Linked DNA regions of Symmachiella dynata. The protein of the gene in region 2 binds, or shares a complex with, the protein of the main gene of each other region. Links are inferred from orthologs where the notes say so. Each region holds a gene or a part of one and is shown on either strand. Other genes may lie near its edges.

Evidence for each region.
Region 1: the proteins of dnaG (region 2) and dnaB are in contact, whole or in part, in a crystal structure (PDB 2R6A), measured with the Geobacillus stearothermophilus proteins. The link is inferred for Symmachiella dynata from one-to-one orthologs. Residues at the interface, in WP_049624496.1 of Geobacillus stearothermophilus: Lys456, Leu457, Leu458, Pro459, Ala460, Asn463, Ala464, Leu467, Leu535, Leu536, Ile537, Ala538, Gln544, Glu545, Asp548, Tyr549, His552; in WP_033016901.1 of Geobacillus stearothermophilus: Ser13, Glu15, Ala16, Gln18, Glu91, Leu92, Asp94, Ala95, Val96, Pro97, Thr98, Ala99, Ala100, Asn101, Tyr104, Tyr105, Ile108.

What each region holds. Positions count from the first base shown.
Region 1 is NZ_CP036276.1:6,439,205-6,446,584, reverse strand. Bases 1,838-4,674 are described here. They hold dnaB (replicative DNA helicase), read right to left. Parts: upstream 4,067-4,674; coding sequence 2,609-4,066; downstream 1,838-2,608. Other genes in these bases: Mal52_RS24525 (hypothetical protein), read left to right, coding at 4,489-4,674; argC (N-acetyl-gamma-glutamyl-phosphate reductase), read right to left, coding at 1,838-2,504. Outside these bases: ssb (single-stranded DNA-binding protein), read left to right, coding at 1-487; rplI (50S ribosomal protein L9), read left to right, coding at 618-1,121; more of argC, read right to left, coding at 1,491-1,837; more of Mal52_RS24525, read left to right, coding at 4,675-5,784; Mal52_RS24520 (hypothetical protein), read left to right, coding at 5,900-7,380. UniProt on the Escherichia coli protein: The main replicative DNA helicase, it participates in initiation and elongation during chromosome replication. Travels ahead of the DNA replisome, separating dsDNA into templates for DNA synthesis.
Region 2 is NZ_CP036276.1:420,477-427,920, reverse strand. Bases 1,736-4,636 are described here. They hold dnaG (DNA primase), read right to left. Parts: upstream 4,181-4,636; coding sequence 2,291-4,180; downstream 1,736-2,290. Other genes in these bases: rpoD (RNA polymerase sigma factor RpoD), read right to left, coding at 1,736-2,271. Also shown: Mal52_RS01595 (zinc ribbon domain-containing protein), read right to left, coding at 1-343; more of rpoD, read right to left, coding at 625-1,735; Mal52_RS01580 (M56 family metallopeptidase), read right to left, coding at 4,725-6,878; Mal52_RS01575 (BlaI/MecI/CopY family transcriptional regulator), read right to left, coding at 6,917-7,294. UniProt on the Escherichia coli protein: RNA polymerase that catalyzes the synthesis of short RNA molecules used as primers for DNA polymerase during DNA replication.

The sequences.
Region 1 (7,380 bases), 6.0 Mb from region 2 along the record:
GATCGGAAATTTGACCCGTGACCCAGAAGTCCGCTATATCCCCTCGGGGACAGCGGTCTCTGAGCTTGGGTTAGCGGTCAACCGTACCTGGTTCGACAAGCAATCCAACTCGCGTAAAGAAGAAACCACGTTTGTCGACGTCACCCTGTGGGGACGCGAGGCGGAAGTGGCCGGTGAATACCTCTCCAAAGGCCGTCCTGTCCTCATCGAGGGGCGATTGCAACTCGACACCTGGGAAGACAAACAATCCGGACAACGCCGCAGCAAGTTGCGCGTTGTTTGTGAACGGATGCAAATGCTTGGTTCCCGCGGCGATGGTGGTGGCGGCGGTGGTGGTCGCAGCGGCGGCGGCGGAGGAGGCTACAGCGGAAGCAGCAGCCAATCCGGTTACGGCGGCGGCGATCCCGGACCACAGGCTCCACCACAAGACGACTTCGGTCCCTCAGGTGGTGGTGGCAACGTTCCGGATGATGAGGTACCTTTCTAGGACCAAATTGATCCCAGCCAGACAAATCGTCACTCAGTGACACGGCCCGCGGCGATTGAGACGCATGGCCGTTTCGACAAAACAGACAATCCACAAATTTTTGAAGATTACCATACGGGAAATTGACACTATGTCCAAAAAACGTCTCCATGCCATGCGTTCGGGCGTGCCCAAAGGGAATGCCGAATTGCTGTTGGCCGAGGATGTACCTGCACTCGGAAAGCAGGGGGAAATCGTACGCGTCAAGTCAGGTTACGCTCGCAACTATCTGGTTCCGCAGGGACTGGCCACGATCGCCACCGACGAAAATAAACGGATGGTCGAACGTCACCGCGTCCGGTTAGCCGAACTGCAAAAAGATCGTATTAAGTCGATCCGCAACTTGGCCGAACAACTCAGTGAATATAGCGTGACGCTCGAAGCCAACGCCAATCCCGAAGGGCATCTGTATGGATCGATCACCGCTCCGGAAATCAGCAAAGCCCTCAAAGCGGCCAAATACGACATCTCACCCGACCAGGTCCGCCTCGAAGGTCCGCTGAAAGAAATCGGCATGTACACGGTGAAAATCCACCTGCACACCGATGTCGAAACCGAAGTCAAAGTCTGGGTCGTCCCGACCTCGTCGACTTAAGACGTCGCGGCTGCTGAACGTCACAGACACAACGAAAATCCCCCGCTGGCCGATATTGCCACGGGGGATTTTTTATTGCGCTGCAAATGGCGAACCATTTGGGTTTCGGTTTGGCCAACGGCCAAACATCATCGTAGCCTGGGGCACTCGCCGCCCCAGGGATTCGATTGGCAAACGGCACCATTGGCCGAAGACCATAATCACGGGCAGGGTGAGATTGGCCGTTGGCCAATGATGTTTGCGACACCTGCGGTCCTGGGGCGGCGAGTGCCCCAGGCTATGCTGGAAAGTAGGCCAACGGCCAAAATGTGATGCCGTACCCAGCGGTCGCGAGACTCAAGGCGTCGATCAAATCATGGGGATGCCACGTCACGGCAACAAGCCCATCGTCTCCTCAAATCCGCATACCAAATTGAAATTCTGTACCGCTACGCCCGCTGCGCCTTTGATGAGATTGTCGGTGCAGCTGAAGATGATGGCGTTGTCGCCGACGCGGCGGACGGTGATGTCGCAGAAGTTGCTGCCGGTGACGTCTTTGGTGGCCGGTAGATGTTCGACGATGCGGACGAACGGTTTGCCGCTATAATACTTCCGCATCACGTCCAGCAATTCATCTTCGGTAATCGCGCTTTTGAGTTTCGTATACATCGAACACAAGATACCGCGGTCCATGGGCATCAGGTGCGGGGTGAAGACAACCTCGACCTGGCAGCCGCCGACTTCGCTGAGAATCTGGTTGATCTCTGGCGTGTGACGGTGGCGACCCACGGAGTAGGCGGCGACGCTTTCGTTGCATTCGGGATACAGCGTCGTCAATTTCGGTCCGCGACCCGCTCCGGAAATGCCACTCTTCGCATCGATAAAAATACCAGTCGGCTCGATGTGCCCCCCCGCTATCAGCGGCGCGAGTCCGAGGATCGATGTGCTCGTATAGCAACCCGGATTGGCGACCAATTCTGATCCAGGAATGCGGTCGCTCCAAATCTCGGGCAAGCCATACACCGTGTTCCCCAGTCGCGTGGGATCGGTGTGGACCTCGCCGTACCATTGTTCGTAAACGCCTGGATCATTCAGGCGATAGTCGGCGCTGAGGTCAACCACTTTACAGCCGCCGGCCAGCAATTGCGGAATGACTTCCATGCTCGCTTTGTGCGGCAGAGCACAAAAGACGACGTCGGCTTTTTGGCAGATCTCATCGGTCGTCAAATTGTCGCAAGTCAGGTCCAACCGACCGTGCAAACTGGGGTGAATGGTTTGGACGTGCGGACTTCCCTCCTGTCGTGTGGTGAGAGCGGTGATCTCCACTTCGGGGTGAGCGAGTAGGATTTTGATCAACTCCAGGGCGGCGTAACCCGTCGCTCCGAGAATGGCGACTTTTACCATGAGGGGACTTCCAGAATTCAATAACTTGCGGGATGAAAGCGCAGGGAGAACGAATCCGTATATTCTACGGGACACCCGTGAGCGAACAAGGGTTCAATGCTCGGTCAAAACCCGCCCATATCGTCGTCACCGAAATATCCGCCGTCCGGTTCGGCGATATGGCTGTAATCGACGAATCGCATCGATTCTTTTTGCCAAGTCAGGTCTACGATGCCGGTGGGACCGCTACGGTGTTTGGCCACGACGACTTCCGCTTTGCCGGGCGAATCCTCGGGGTCATAGGCGTCCGGACGATGCAAGAACATCACGATATCGGCATCTTGTTCGATCGCTCCACTTTCCCGCAAGTCCGCCAAGCGAGGACGTTTGTCTTCTCGCAACTCGACGCCACGGTTCAGCTGCGCTAAGGCGATGACGGGGACGTGGATTTCTTTCGCCAGGAATTTCAGCCGCCGCGTAATCAGTGAAATCTGTTGTTCCCGCGGCGCGCGTTTGTCTTCTGGTTCGATCAATTGCAAATAGTCGATGATGATTAAGCTGATATTTTGTTTGCGCTTGAGACGTCGGGCGATGGCACCGATTTCCGACATATTGCGGCCCGGTTTGTCGTCGATGTACATCGGCATGCCGCCCAACTCTGAGGAGGCATGCATCACACGATCATATTCTTCATCGTCGAGATCCCCTTTGCGCATTTTGTGCCCGTCCAGTTTGGCAGTGATGCACAGCAGCCGTTCGGCCAATTCTAAGTTGGACTGTTCGAGGCTGAAAATTAGCACGCCCCCTTCAGGGATTGTGCCATAGGGCAACTCCTCGCCGCGTTTGATGTATTCGTCGCGCAAACGATCACGGGCGTTACGAGCGACGGCTTCGGCAATGTTCACCACAAATGCGGTTTTTCCCATACTGGGCCGTGCGGCAAGAATCACCAATTCCGACGGTTGAAACCCGTTGGTCTGGTTGTCGAGATCGGTAAAACCAGTGCTCAGTCCGCTGATGCTCCCCTCTTTTTCCCGCCTCTGTTGGATGCGGTCGAACGCATCCATCAGAATATCCTTGAGCACAATATTGTCGGTGTTTTCTTGCTGCTCAACGATTTGAAAAATCGTCTGTTCCGCCTTGGTGAGGATGTCGACCGTATCTTGAGACGTGTCGTAGCTCTCACTAAGAATATCGGTGCAGGCGTAAATCAGATTCCGCAAGATGCCCTTGTCGCGGACAATTTGTGCGTAGTATTTTGCGTGAGCAGCGTGCGGGACGGTGTTGAGGATTTCGCTCAGATGTCCGACACCGCCGACCTCCTCGAGCAGGTCGGTTCGTTGCAGTTGTTCGGCGACTGTGACGACATCGATCCCGCGGTTGCCCGATTCGTGCATGCGATAAATCGCATCGCAAATCTGCATGTGGGCTTTCACATAAAAGTGATCGGGCGTCACTAACTCGACGACTTCGTCGATCACGTCGTTGACCAGCAACATACTGCCCAACAAGCTTTTTTCCGCCTCAATATCCTGCGGGGGCAGGCGATCGGCTTCGTTGGTTTTTGGCGTAACAGTGGCCATGAAAATCCTCCCTGAAATGCCAAAAGCACTTGATTTTATTGCATTTAGCACGTTGTTGTCTGCTAAGGCCGCACGGCCGAGGTTGCCCTGGATGCTGTCGGGAATGTACGGCGGAGAGGTCCTGTTATGACCGGTCAACAGAGCGATAGCAAGTCCACAAATAACGTTGTCGCAACCTGTTGTCCGGACGAGTGATACTGCAGCAGCGGCGACCTCGGTTGTGGTGCGATGGTCCTCTTCGCAAGAGATTTGTGATGGCCTCACCCGGGATTGAGCAGTCGTGTATGCCATTTCTGCCAAAGTGACGTTTGCCCGGTGAAGTTCAGCTAAAAATCGAAGTTGTGGGTCGTGAGATGGCGAATGCGGGGCGGATTCCTTAGCATGGAAGCAAATGAACTCTCACCTTGTCTGGAAAATGTCTAATGCAGCGCATATTCGGAACAACTCTTGCCTGTCTGGTATTGGTCATTCCGCTGATCGGTTGGATTGCCGCCCCTGGTGGAGTGAGTGCTGACGATGCTGCTGTTGCGCCGGCCAAACAAAAATTGCCGCGCATCGCCGCTGTGGTCACCGAATATCGGCATAACTCGCATGCCGACGTCATTGTCAGCCAGTTGATGCTGACCAAGACTCTCGATGGAAAAGGCGAGTTTCCCAAGCTACAACTCGTTTCGCTGTATACCGATCAAGTCCCCAAAAACGACACGAGTCGTCGCTTAGCCAAAGAGCATGGCGTGCCGGTTTTCGACACGATCGAAGGAGCTCTGACGCTGGGAACGGGGGAACTTGCCGTCGACGGCATTTTGTTGATCGCCGAGCACGGTCAATATCCGAAGTCAGACACCGGACAGACAATCTATCCCAAGAAACGGCTGTTTGCCGAAGTTCGCAAAGTCTTTGAAAGCAGCGGCCGGGTGGTCCCAATTTTTCATGACAAGCATGTCGCCGACAATTGGGCCGACGCCAAAGAGATCTATGATGCGACGCAGCGGCTCAAGATCCCCTTTATGGCGGGGTCCTCGTTGCCGGGATTGTGGCGGTATCCTCCGGCGAACACCAAGCGAGGCGCGAAGCTGGAAGAGATCGTCGCCGTCTCCTACGGGTCACTCGACGCATATGGGTTTCATGCCTTAGAGATGGTGCAATGCCTCGCCGAGCGACGTCAAGGGGGCGAGACCGGCATCAAGTCGGTCTATTGCCTGGAAGACGAAGCGGTATGGGAGGCCGGTGAGCGGGGCGTGTACGATCAAGAGTTGTTTCGCGCCGCTTTATCCCGCCAAAAAGCACGCCCGATTTCTCCCGACCAAGACATGCGAGAATTGGTTCCGCACCCGGTGCTGTTTGTGATCGACTATCAGGACGGATTGCGGGCCAGTGTGCTGCAACTCAATCCCGCGCTGCAAGGGTGGTCGGTTGCGTGGCGCGAAGCGGACAGCGACGAAATCACCTCGACCTTATTTTGGACGCAGGAAGCCCGTCCGTTCGCACACTTCAATTTCCTATTGGAGGGGGCGGAGAAAATGTTTCATACCGGCCAACCGACCTGGCCCGCTGAGCGGACCTTGGTCACTAGCGGTGCGTTGGACGCGCTGCTAATTTCTAAGAAACAAGGGGGCAAACCGGTGGAAACCCCCTACTTGGATATTGACTACACGACCGACTGGGATTGGCAACAACCGCGCAATCCGCCACCCGGTCGTCCGGTCATGTCTCAATAAATTTGAACGATTCCTATTGGCATCTCGTGCGGTCTACTTAATGTTCCGACCGTCAATACATTGATAGCCAGCGTATAGCATTATTCTCGATTCTCGGACTGAAGGCGTTGTTATTATGAGTTCTCAACCGACACTTGGCCGTGTGGATTCCATGGACCAGTTTCGCGGTTTTACCGTGCTGAGCATGTTCATCGTGAACTTCGCTCACTTCCAAGCCATCAGTCCATTTTGGAAACATAACGACAACTACGTCACGTTCGCCGACTGGATCATGCCGGGATTCATCTTCGCCGTCGGATTCTCCTATCGGTTGACGATCCTGAAACGCTTGGAGAAATTCAGTGCGCTGACAACCTACTCGACCTACTTTCGTCGCTCGCTCGCGTTAATTTTGGTGTCATTGATGTTGTACGGCTTTGGAGGCGAATTTAAAAACTGGAGTGATTTTAGCGCCGAAGAAACCATTCAAGTCGACGACGGCGACAGCGGAATGATGAAAGAGGTGAAAGTCAGAAAGACCACTCAGTTCATCATGAGGTTGATCAAGTCCAACCTCTGGGAAGTGCTCAGCATTATTGCCGTTTGTCAGATTTTTGTGATGCCGGTCATCGCCGCCGGACCCTTGGTCAGGTTTCTGGCAATGATCGGTTGCTTGGTCTTCCACATGCTCTTCTCGTGGTGGTTCAACTGGGGATTCGTACACGGCTATGAGCACAACTGGATGGTGCAGCTCTGGGAGACGGGCGGCAATCGGTGTTGGGATGGCGGATTTTTTGGAATCATGTCCTGGTCGGTAGCCATGTTGGCCGGTTCGCTGGTCTATGACATTCTGGCGACGAATACCCGCAAAAACGCCGGTGGCAAGATCTTTCTGTTTGCTGCTGTGTTCATGATCATCGGCTACATACTCTCTTGCGGCACACGGTTCTACGACACCCCGCTCCCCGCAGCCCCGGAAAAACCAGCCGCGAAAAAAGAAGCCTCCGAAAAAGAAGGCGGAGACAAAAAGGCCAGCGACGAAAAAGCTAAGGACCAGAAAGAGAAGGCAGAACCAGCAAAAGCAGAACCGGCAAAGGAAGAGCCGGCAAAGGAAGAGCCGGCGAAAGAATCCCAAGCCAAAGACAAAAAGGCCGAGGACAAAAAGGCCGAGGACAAAAAGACCGCAGGCGAAAAAGCAACGGATAAAAAAGAAGAAGGCAAGAAAGAAGAAGGCAAACCGGCCAAGGATAAAAAGGCCAAGGGCAAACCAGGGAAAGGCAAAAAAGGGAAAGAGAAAAAACCCAAGCCGCTCCTCAAGCAAATGGCGAACAACGCTCCGCAAAAACCGGGCGACGTGGCAAAGTATGCGCAGGATCCCATGATCCCTGATTTCAGCAAGGCTGCGGGCCGCGGGTTATCGGACCTGTTGGCCGAACCGCCATTTGTCATGCCGCCGCACCCCGATCAAAAATCTGTCAACGACCGTCTCAAAAAGAGAGATGAGTTAGAAGCGATGCCGGAATTGGATGAGAAGCAACAGAAAGAATTGGAGCAACTCAACCGAAGCCTTTTAGGTGCGCAGCACTACGAGTATGGACGGCAGTGGAACTATTGGAT
Region 2 (7,444 bases):
AGGCTTCCAGGATTTCGTCTTCCAACACGCTGTTGGCAACTTCATCCGCTTCGATTTGTTCCTTGATGATGTTGAATTCTTTGTTGGAAGCCGCCGCGTTGAGTTTGCCGCGCAAGCTTTCAATGCGGGCTTCGTTGGTCTTCAGTTGTAAACTGCGGGAGTCCGCGTCCATTTTCAGTTTCTGAAACTTCGCATGCACCTCCGCAGCTTCTTCTTTTTTTGTCTCCACGAACCGTTGGCGGGCCTGGATCTGCTTGGGCCCCCGATCCAACTGGCTTTGTGCGTTCTCCAACTTCAAATGCAATTGGTGTAACTCGCTCAAACTATGGGTGGTCGCTGCCATCGTAATCGGTCTCCGACGTTGAACGTCGCGGCTGGGATTGAATTTTCAGCCATGAGTGATGCTTGTATGAGAAGCTAAAAATCACGGATGGCTAATGCACAACAAGTTGTTGCAAAACGGGTCGATCGTTTTTGCCCCGGTGCAGGTTTGCCCCACAGGAATTTTGCCCCACAGGAGCCCAGGGTTCTCCGGGAAACGACTTCCCCCACATAATAGCGGAACTGGTCCTGTTCAGCACGTCACAAAAAAAGGCCGGTCAAAATTGACCGGCCCTGAACCGTTTATTCCCCAGCGACTCCCGTCGCCAGGCTGTCTAAAAAGCCTTTCAACTGTTTACTACGCACCGGATGTTGCAGTTTGCGAACCGCCTTGGCTTCGATTTGTCGAACCCGCTCGCGGGTGACCTTGAAGATCCGGCCCACCTCTTCCAACGTATAGGTGTACCCGTCTCCTAAGCCGTATCGCAGCTTGATGATTTCCCGCTCGCGATAGGTCAATGTCCGCAGCACATAGTCGATCTTGTCTTTCAACATTTCCTGCGTTGCAGCGTTGACTGGATTATCAACAGCGTCGTCCTCGATGAAATCGCCGAAATAGCTATCTTCACTCTCCCCAACCGGACGATCCAGACTGATCGGGTGCCGCGAGATTTTCAGCACGCGACGCGTTTCTTCCAGGCTGATTTCAGCTGCTTCGGCCGTTTCCTCAATCGTCGGTTCGCGGCCGTTCTCCTGCAGCAACGTTTTGCTGACTTTACGGAGCTTGGACATCGTCTCGATCATATGCACCGGAATCCGAATCGTACGGGCTTGATCGGCAATGGCGCGGGTGATCGCCTGGCGAATCCACCAAGTGGCGTACGTCGAAAACTTGTAGCCGCGGCGATACTCGTATTTATCGACCGCCCGCATCAAGCCGGTATTTCCTTCTTGGATCAAATCCAAAAAGCTCAAGCCACGGTTGCGGTATTTCTTGGCAATCGAAACCACCAACCGCAAGTTCCCGCCCGACAACTGCCTCATGGCCAATTCGTAAGCGGCGAACCGCTCTTGAATGTTCCGCATCCGCTTCCGCAGACTTTTGGGCGTCTCCAATGTCATGTTCATCAGATCCTGCAACTCTTTCTGCAGGTTGGCCCGTTCGTCTTTGGCCGTCTTGAGGTTGCGGATGCTGTAAATCTGCTTTTCGATGTCGATCATCCGTCGGCAGATTTGTTCCAGCCGTTTCAGCGACGGTTGCAACCGCTGCGTCCGCAAACTCAACTCTTCGATCAGCGTCGCCATTTTGCGCCGCCGGACCTTCAGCCGTTCTTCAGCATCACGGCGAACTTTCTGCGTCGCCGATTCATCGGTGGCAATCGCAAAATCCTCGATGGTTTTCCGCCGCAATTCCTCAAGCGTCGCAAGATTGTACGGCATGCGACCGAGAATCTGCGTCTTTTCCAAACCTTCGGTGACCGAGACTTTGATGGTCCGGTCAAAAGGCAATTGCCCTTGGTGGACCTTGGTCAAAATGTCGAGCGAGGTTTTCAGTGCGTAATCGCTTTCCAGCAATTGCCGGCGAAAACGACGACGGGTGACCTCAATTTTTTTGGCCAGCGCGATTTCCTCAGGCCGCGTGAGCAGCGGGATTTCGCCCATTTGCGTCAGATACATCCGTACCGGATCGTCAATCCGCCGCGATTGTTCTTCATCCGATTTTTTGCTTCGCGTGGCCCGGGCGCGTTTCTTCTTCGGATTGGCAACCGCCGGTTGCTCGTCGTTGACGATGTCCAGCCCGATCTCCTCTAAAGACATCAACAAGTTGTCGAGCTTTTCGGGATTCACGGCTTCATCGGGAAGGTAGTCATTGACCTGTGAGAAGGTCAAATAACCTTGCTGCTTCCCTTGTTCCACTAAAACTTTTAGGTTTTCGTCGAGTCTGTGCACAGAGAGTCCTCCGCGATATTCAAGCCAACTTGTTCTTGACTGCGCGTTTCTTGTTGTATTCAGAAAGCCGGCGTAACATCGCCGCTGTTTCATCATTTAGTCCGCCACCCGACTGTTGGACCTGCTCGCGTATTTGGCCGGACATCTCCACCGCGTCGGTCGTGTGACGCTCGCGCAGGCAGGCCAAAGTTTGTTCCAGCAGATCCGCGCCGATTCCTTTTCGGCGGGCTTCCTCATCCAATGAGACAGCGATTCCTTTCAAGGCGGAGTCCTCCAACTCAGCCATCACACGGAGAAAGGTCAATTCCTCTCCCGCATCCATAAGTCCATAACAACAGGCCAAAAGTTTTCGTAATTGCGGGTCCTGTAATTCCTCGCAAGCAAAGTCTTCCCGTAAGCGTCCGACCACAGCAGGGTGGGCCAAGACAATCTGCAATAATTCTTGTTCCAAGTATACGTCACGGCGGGAGAGTGATTTCCGCGGCAGTGAAACAGAATCATATGCTGGTCCGTCGTGCTGCATGGCCTCCGGACCGTCGTGGTTTCGTTGCCGGTCAGCGGCCCGTCGGCGAATATCGCTCAGACGTTGTCTGACCGCATGTTCCTTCAGCCCCAACCGTTGGACCAGCGACCCTAAAATCAAATCCTCACGATTCCGCCATTTTCCCGCATCCGCACCACCGGTGTGCGGCACCGTTGCCAGGACCTCCAGCATTTCGTCTAACACGCGATCCTTGGCATCAATTGAGTCTACGCCATAACGAGCCACTGCTCTTCTGAATTTATGCTGCCAAGCCTCCGGGGCTTGTTCGATGTCTTTCGCAAAAGCGGCCGCTCCGTGGGTGGCCAAAAAGTCCGCCGGATCCATGCCGGCGGGCAATGTCATGATTCTCAGATCCACCTCTTGGGCCAAAAACTTCGTCAAAGCCCGTTCCGCCGCGTTTTGGCCGGCATCGTCACCGTCGTAGACCAAGACCACTTTGCGGGCAAAACGCTTTAGGTTGGTCACGTGTGTTTCGGTCAGGGCCGTTCCCAATGTGCCGACAACGTTCATCTGGCCGTGCTGATGTGTCGTAATGCAATCCGTGTACCCTTCCACGACAACCACCGTGTCGGTCTTGCGAATCGCGTCGCGAGCATGATCGAAACCGTAGAGCAGACGGCTTTTAGTGAAGATAATGCTCTCTAAACTATTAAAATATTTTGGAGCGTTTTCACGCGTCTCTCCCGGAAGGATACGTCCTCCAAATGCAACAGGGCGACGTTGCATGTCGCGAATCGGAAACATCACCCGATCTACGAAATAATCATAATAACCGCGTCCGCCATCCCGTTGGGCGGCCAGCTTGGCAGCCGTCAAAACATCTAAGCCAAACTTGCCCCGTGCTCGCTGAATCAACCATTCCCAATCGTTGGGATGATAACCCAAGCGATAAGCGGCGATGACATCGGCAGTGAAACCGCGCGAATTCAAATAATCACGCGCTGTCGCCGCCTGTGGGCTATTCAACAGACATTCATGAAATTGTTGCTCAGCCCAAGCAACCACTTCAAACAATTGACTCTTGCTGGTTCCGTCTTGACTCTGGCTGCCGCGTTGATGTGTGCGAGGCATTTCGATATTGGCCCGGGTGGCCAACAGCTCAATGGCTTCGCGAAATTCGACCCGTTCGCTTTGCATCACAAATTCAAAGCAATCGCCGCCTGTATTACAGGACCAACACTTAAACGATTGCCGCTCCGGATAGACGCGCAGCGAAGGATTACGATCGTCATGAAACGGACACAACCCCACGAACTCATGCCCGCCGCGACGCGACTCAAGCGAAACGCCTTCACCGATCAGGCTGACGATGTCCGTGCGGGAACGGACAAGTTCTTTGAATTCTTCGGAAGACTGGCGGGGCACCAACGACTCCTGCGGTAGCGACGTATTATGCGGCTGGGACAAATGAAATAGTGATAATTCTTGGTGTCAAATCCAAGGATTCGACGCTGCAGATGGCCCGTCCGTGTTTTCGCCTCCGCGAAGCCGTTGAGACGTTCTCTCGTCTGAGGGAAGTCTACCTGCTGGATGGCGATCGTCAAGAAAATCGTGACCCAGTTACGGTGATTGGCAGTGGCGCAACTCTTTAATTGTCAAAGCCTTGATGAAATTCTCCAAATCACAAGCCGGGCACAACGGGATTAGCTTCACCAACCGGCGAATATCAGCCGATCCGGCCAAATTACCCGAAAGCCGCGACCGGCCTGAAACGAAACTGGCAATTGGGTTTGAGATGTTGCAGTCCCCCACTTGAAAGACCGGCTGTTGACCAAAAGTGACTGGTCCACGCGGTGCGGTTTCCAGCCCGAATCTGTTGCGGAGCGCGATCCAAATCATATGCCACGAAAAACAGCCCGCAACCCCAATTCGGGGCACGGGCCGGCAAAATTTTGATGCGGAAAAAAGCCTACGGCGTCTTTACTCGCTCATCGAAAATGACCTCACCGACGAGACCCGAGTCGCTCACCACACCTGCCCCTCGAAGAATTGTTGAGTCAGGCGTTTTCGTTCCGGCGTCAGCATCTGTGCTTGACGTTTCATCGCCGATGGATTTCGCGGGCGAATTTTTGTCGCTCGGATTTTCAATAACCCGAAACAATTGATCCCAGTTGAGATAGAAAACTTCCTTGCAGTTCTCAACGTTCGTAAAAGGCACCGGCCAGTTTGATTGCCGTTCGATGTCGAAAAATGCCGTACACTCGATTTGCTGTTTACGCAGTCGCGCCGGGCCGACCAATGGATAGTTTTTAGCGTCACCCAGTTCGTCAACGACCTGTTCGACGGTGACTCGCAGGTTTTTGATGGCTGTCGTTGCCATGAATGCGGGAACGCTCTTTTTCTTTTTGAGCACTACGCTGAGAGCAGAGCGGATTTCCTGTCCGAGCGGTGAGGCATCGTCCGGTATCGTGAAACCCCATACGGAGGGTTCGGGCGATTTGGGTTTCGCTTTTTCGATGCGTGTGACGGTGAATTCGAGACAGCGTTTTGATTTTTTGTCGTCGTCCGTATCGTAAAACGGAACAGAAAACGTCTTGCCGAGTCGGACCTTCTCAACAACATTGAGTGACTTGGTATAGACATGCGTGAATTCCCGTGTGACCACTCCGTCATCATCAGGAAGGAGCCCCTTGTTCATTTCGGGTTTGTCGTCGATGCGGGCGAAGAACGCAACAAAATCGCCATCGAGTTGTTGCACCTTCACGTGCCGCATGGCGCGGCCCATTGTGATTAGTTGCGAGATTTCGGGATCGGACTTAGGAGTGCGTCCAGGGATGGGGCCGACCGCGATCGTCCCTTCTTGATTCTCGGCGAGAATAATCCGCGGTGAAAAGATCACATGCTCCCTGCCGGATTCATCTTGGACCAACATGCGACAGGCAACCATGTAGACGGATTGATTTAATGTTTTAGAATCCGTTTTTACATCGTTCCCACCTGCGTAAATTCGTTCAAATTCCGCTTCCGAAGCACCGACAGCGGCTCTTGGTTCAGGGTGCGGTTTTTCCAGCGTCGCCTTCTCCTCCGCCACCACCCACGGCGAAACCACCAACACCGTCAAACCAACGGCAGCCAACACGCCGCGCATTTTCCACGACAACCGTGGGGACACTCCTTTGTCCAGAATCATTGCAAATCTCCGTTTCAGTGAACGGCCTTGCCCGAATGTGGTTGCCGACGCTGGCAACCGTGGGCGAGCGCCTGTTAGAAAGTCGATCGTTTGTAATAGCGCCGCGGCATAGTCGCGGCTGTGGTCGGGAAAGCGGGCGACCACGGCGGCGTCGCAACATTGCTCCGCCGCTTGCTCCAAGCCCCGCCGGCTCCACCAGAGCACCGGATGCCACCAATACAGAGCGGTCACACAGAGCACCAACCGCCGTGTCCAATGATCGCGGCGCTGTAAGTGAGCCAGTTCGTGCGCGAGAATACCGTCGATCTGGGCGGGCGTTAATTGTGTGAGTAGTTCAGCCGGCAAAAGGATCACCGGACGACCACCGATCCGCCATAACAGCGGCGAGACCTGCGCGTGAATCATGCGGACCTCCGGCACCGCCTGCACGCCGAACGCAGTTGATAACCGACGTACTTGTTGTTGCAATGCCGCTGGCGCGAGCGCGGTCCGGCGAGCCATCCGATGGAAGCGCCAGGCCCGTATGCCCAATAACAACAACCAGCCGCACGCCCCGGCGATCCAGAGGCCGACAATTCCCTCGACCAGATAATTGCGCCATGGAAAACCTGCTGGCTGCGGGGCTGCGGTAAGTTGTGGTGCAGCGTTTGTTGCAACGATTGCCGTGGGAATAGGCGCTTCTTGCACGGCGACCGTGGTTTCCACCGGCGCGTGGATAACAGCCGAAGAGGTACTGATGACCGGAGGAGCCGGTAGGATTTCGAGGGGTACCGTCACAAGCGGCGGCGTGATCAATTTCAAAAACACCAACAACCACAGCCCATGCGCAATCGCCGGACGACGGCACAGCCGCGCGAACAAGGCGACGCCGATTGCCAGCACAGTCGCCAAAACGGCGTTGGCGAGCACGATTTCGAACAAGGTTTGCAGCATGGGTTGTCTCCATCCATCAAAGGCGCTTGCGGATCGTGCTACTTGGCTTCGTCAATCATTTTTTTGAGCAACTCGCGTTCGCGTTTTTTCAGCCGCACGTTGCTGGTGAGGTGCATCAGCAGCGGCGTCAAAGATCCGTCGCACAGTTTTTGCGCGACCTGCTCCAGTTGTTCGCCGATCAGATCGTCGCGAGCAATGCTGGGTGAGAATTGGTGGGCGGATTGGCTGCGATCGCGACTGACGCAGCCTTTGTCTTCCAACCGCTGCAACAATTTTTGCACGGTGGCGTATTCGGACGTGGTTCCGCCGGGGTAGAGAATATCGGTCAATTGACGAATTGTCCGCGGGCTATGGTCCCAGAGGACTTCCAGCACGGCGAGTTCAGCATCGGCGACATGGCGTCGCTGGATAGGCATCGGTTGGTTTCCTCCATGAGTCAGACCGTTTGTCAGACATCAAGTCTGAGGCGAGTGTAAGACTTATAGTCTGAGGTGTCAATCGCGGGTTTCATAGCATAAAAAAAATCGCGGTTGCCGGAATGGCGACCGCGAGTGTTTGTTGCTGAA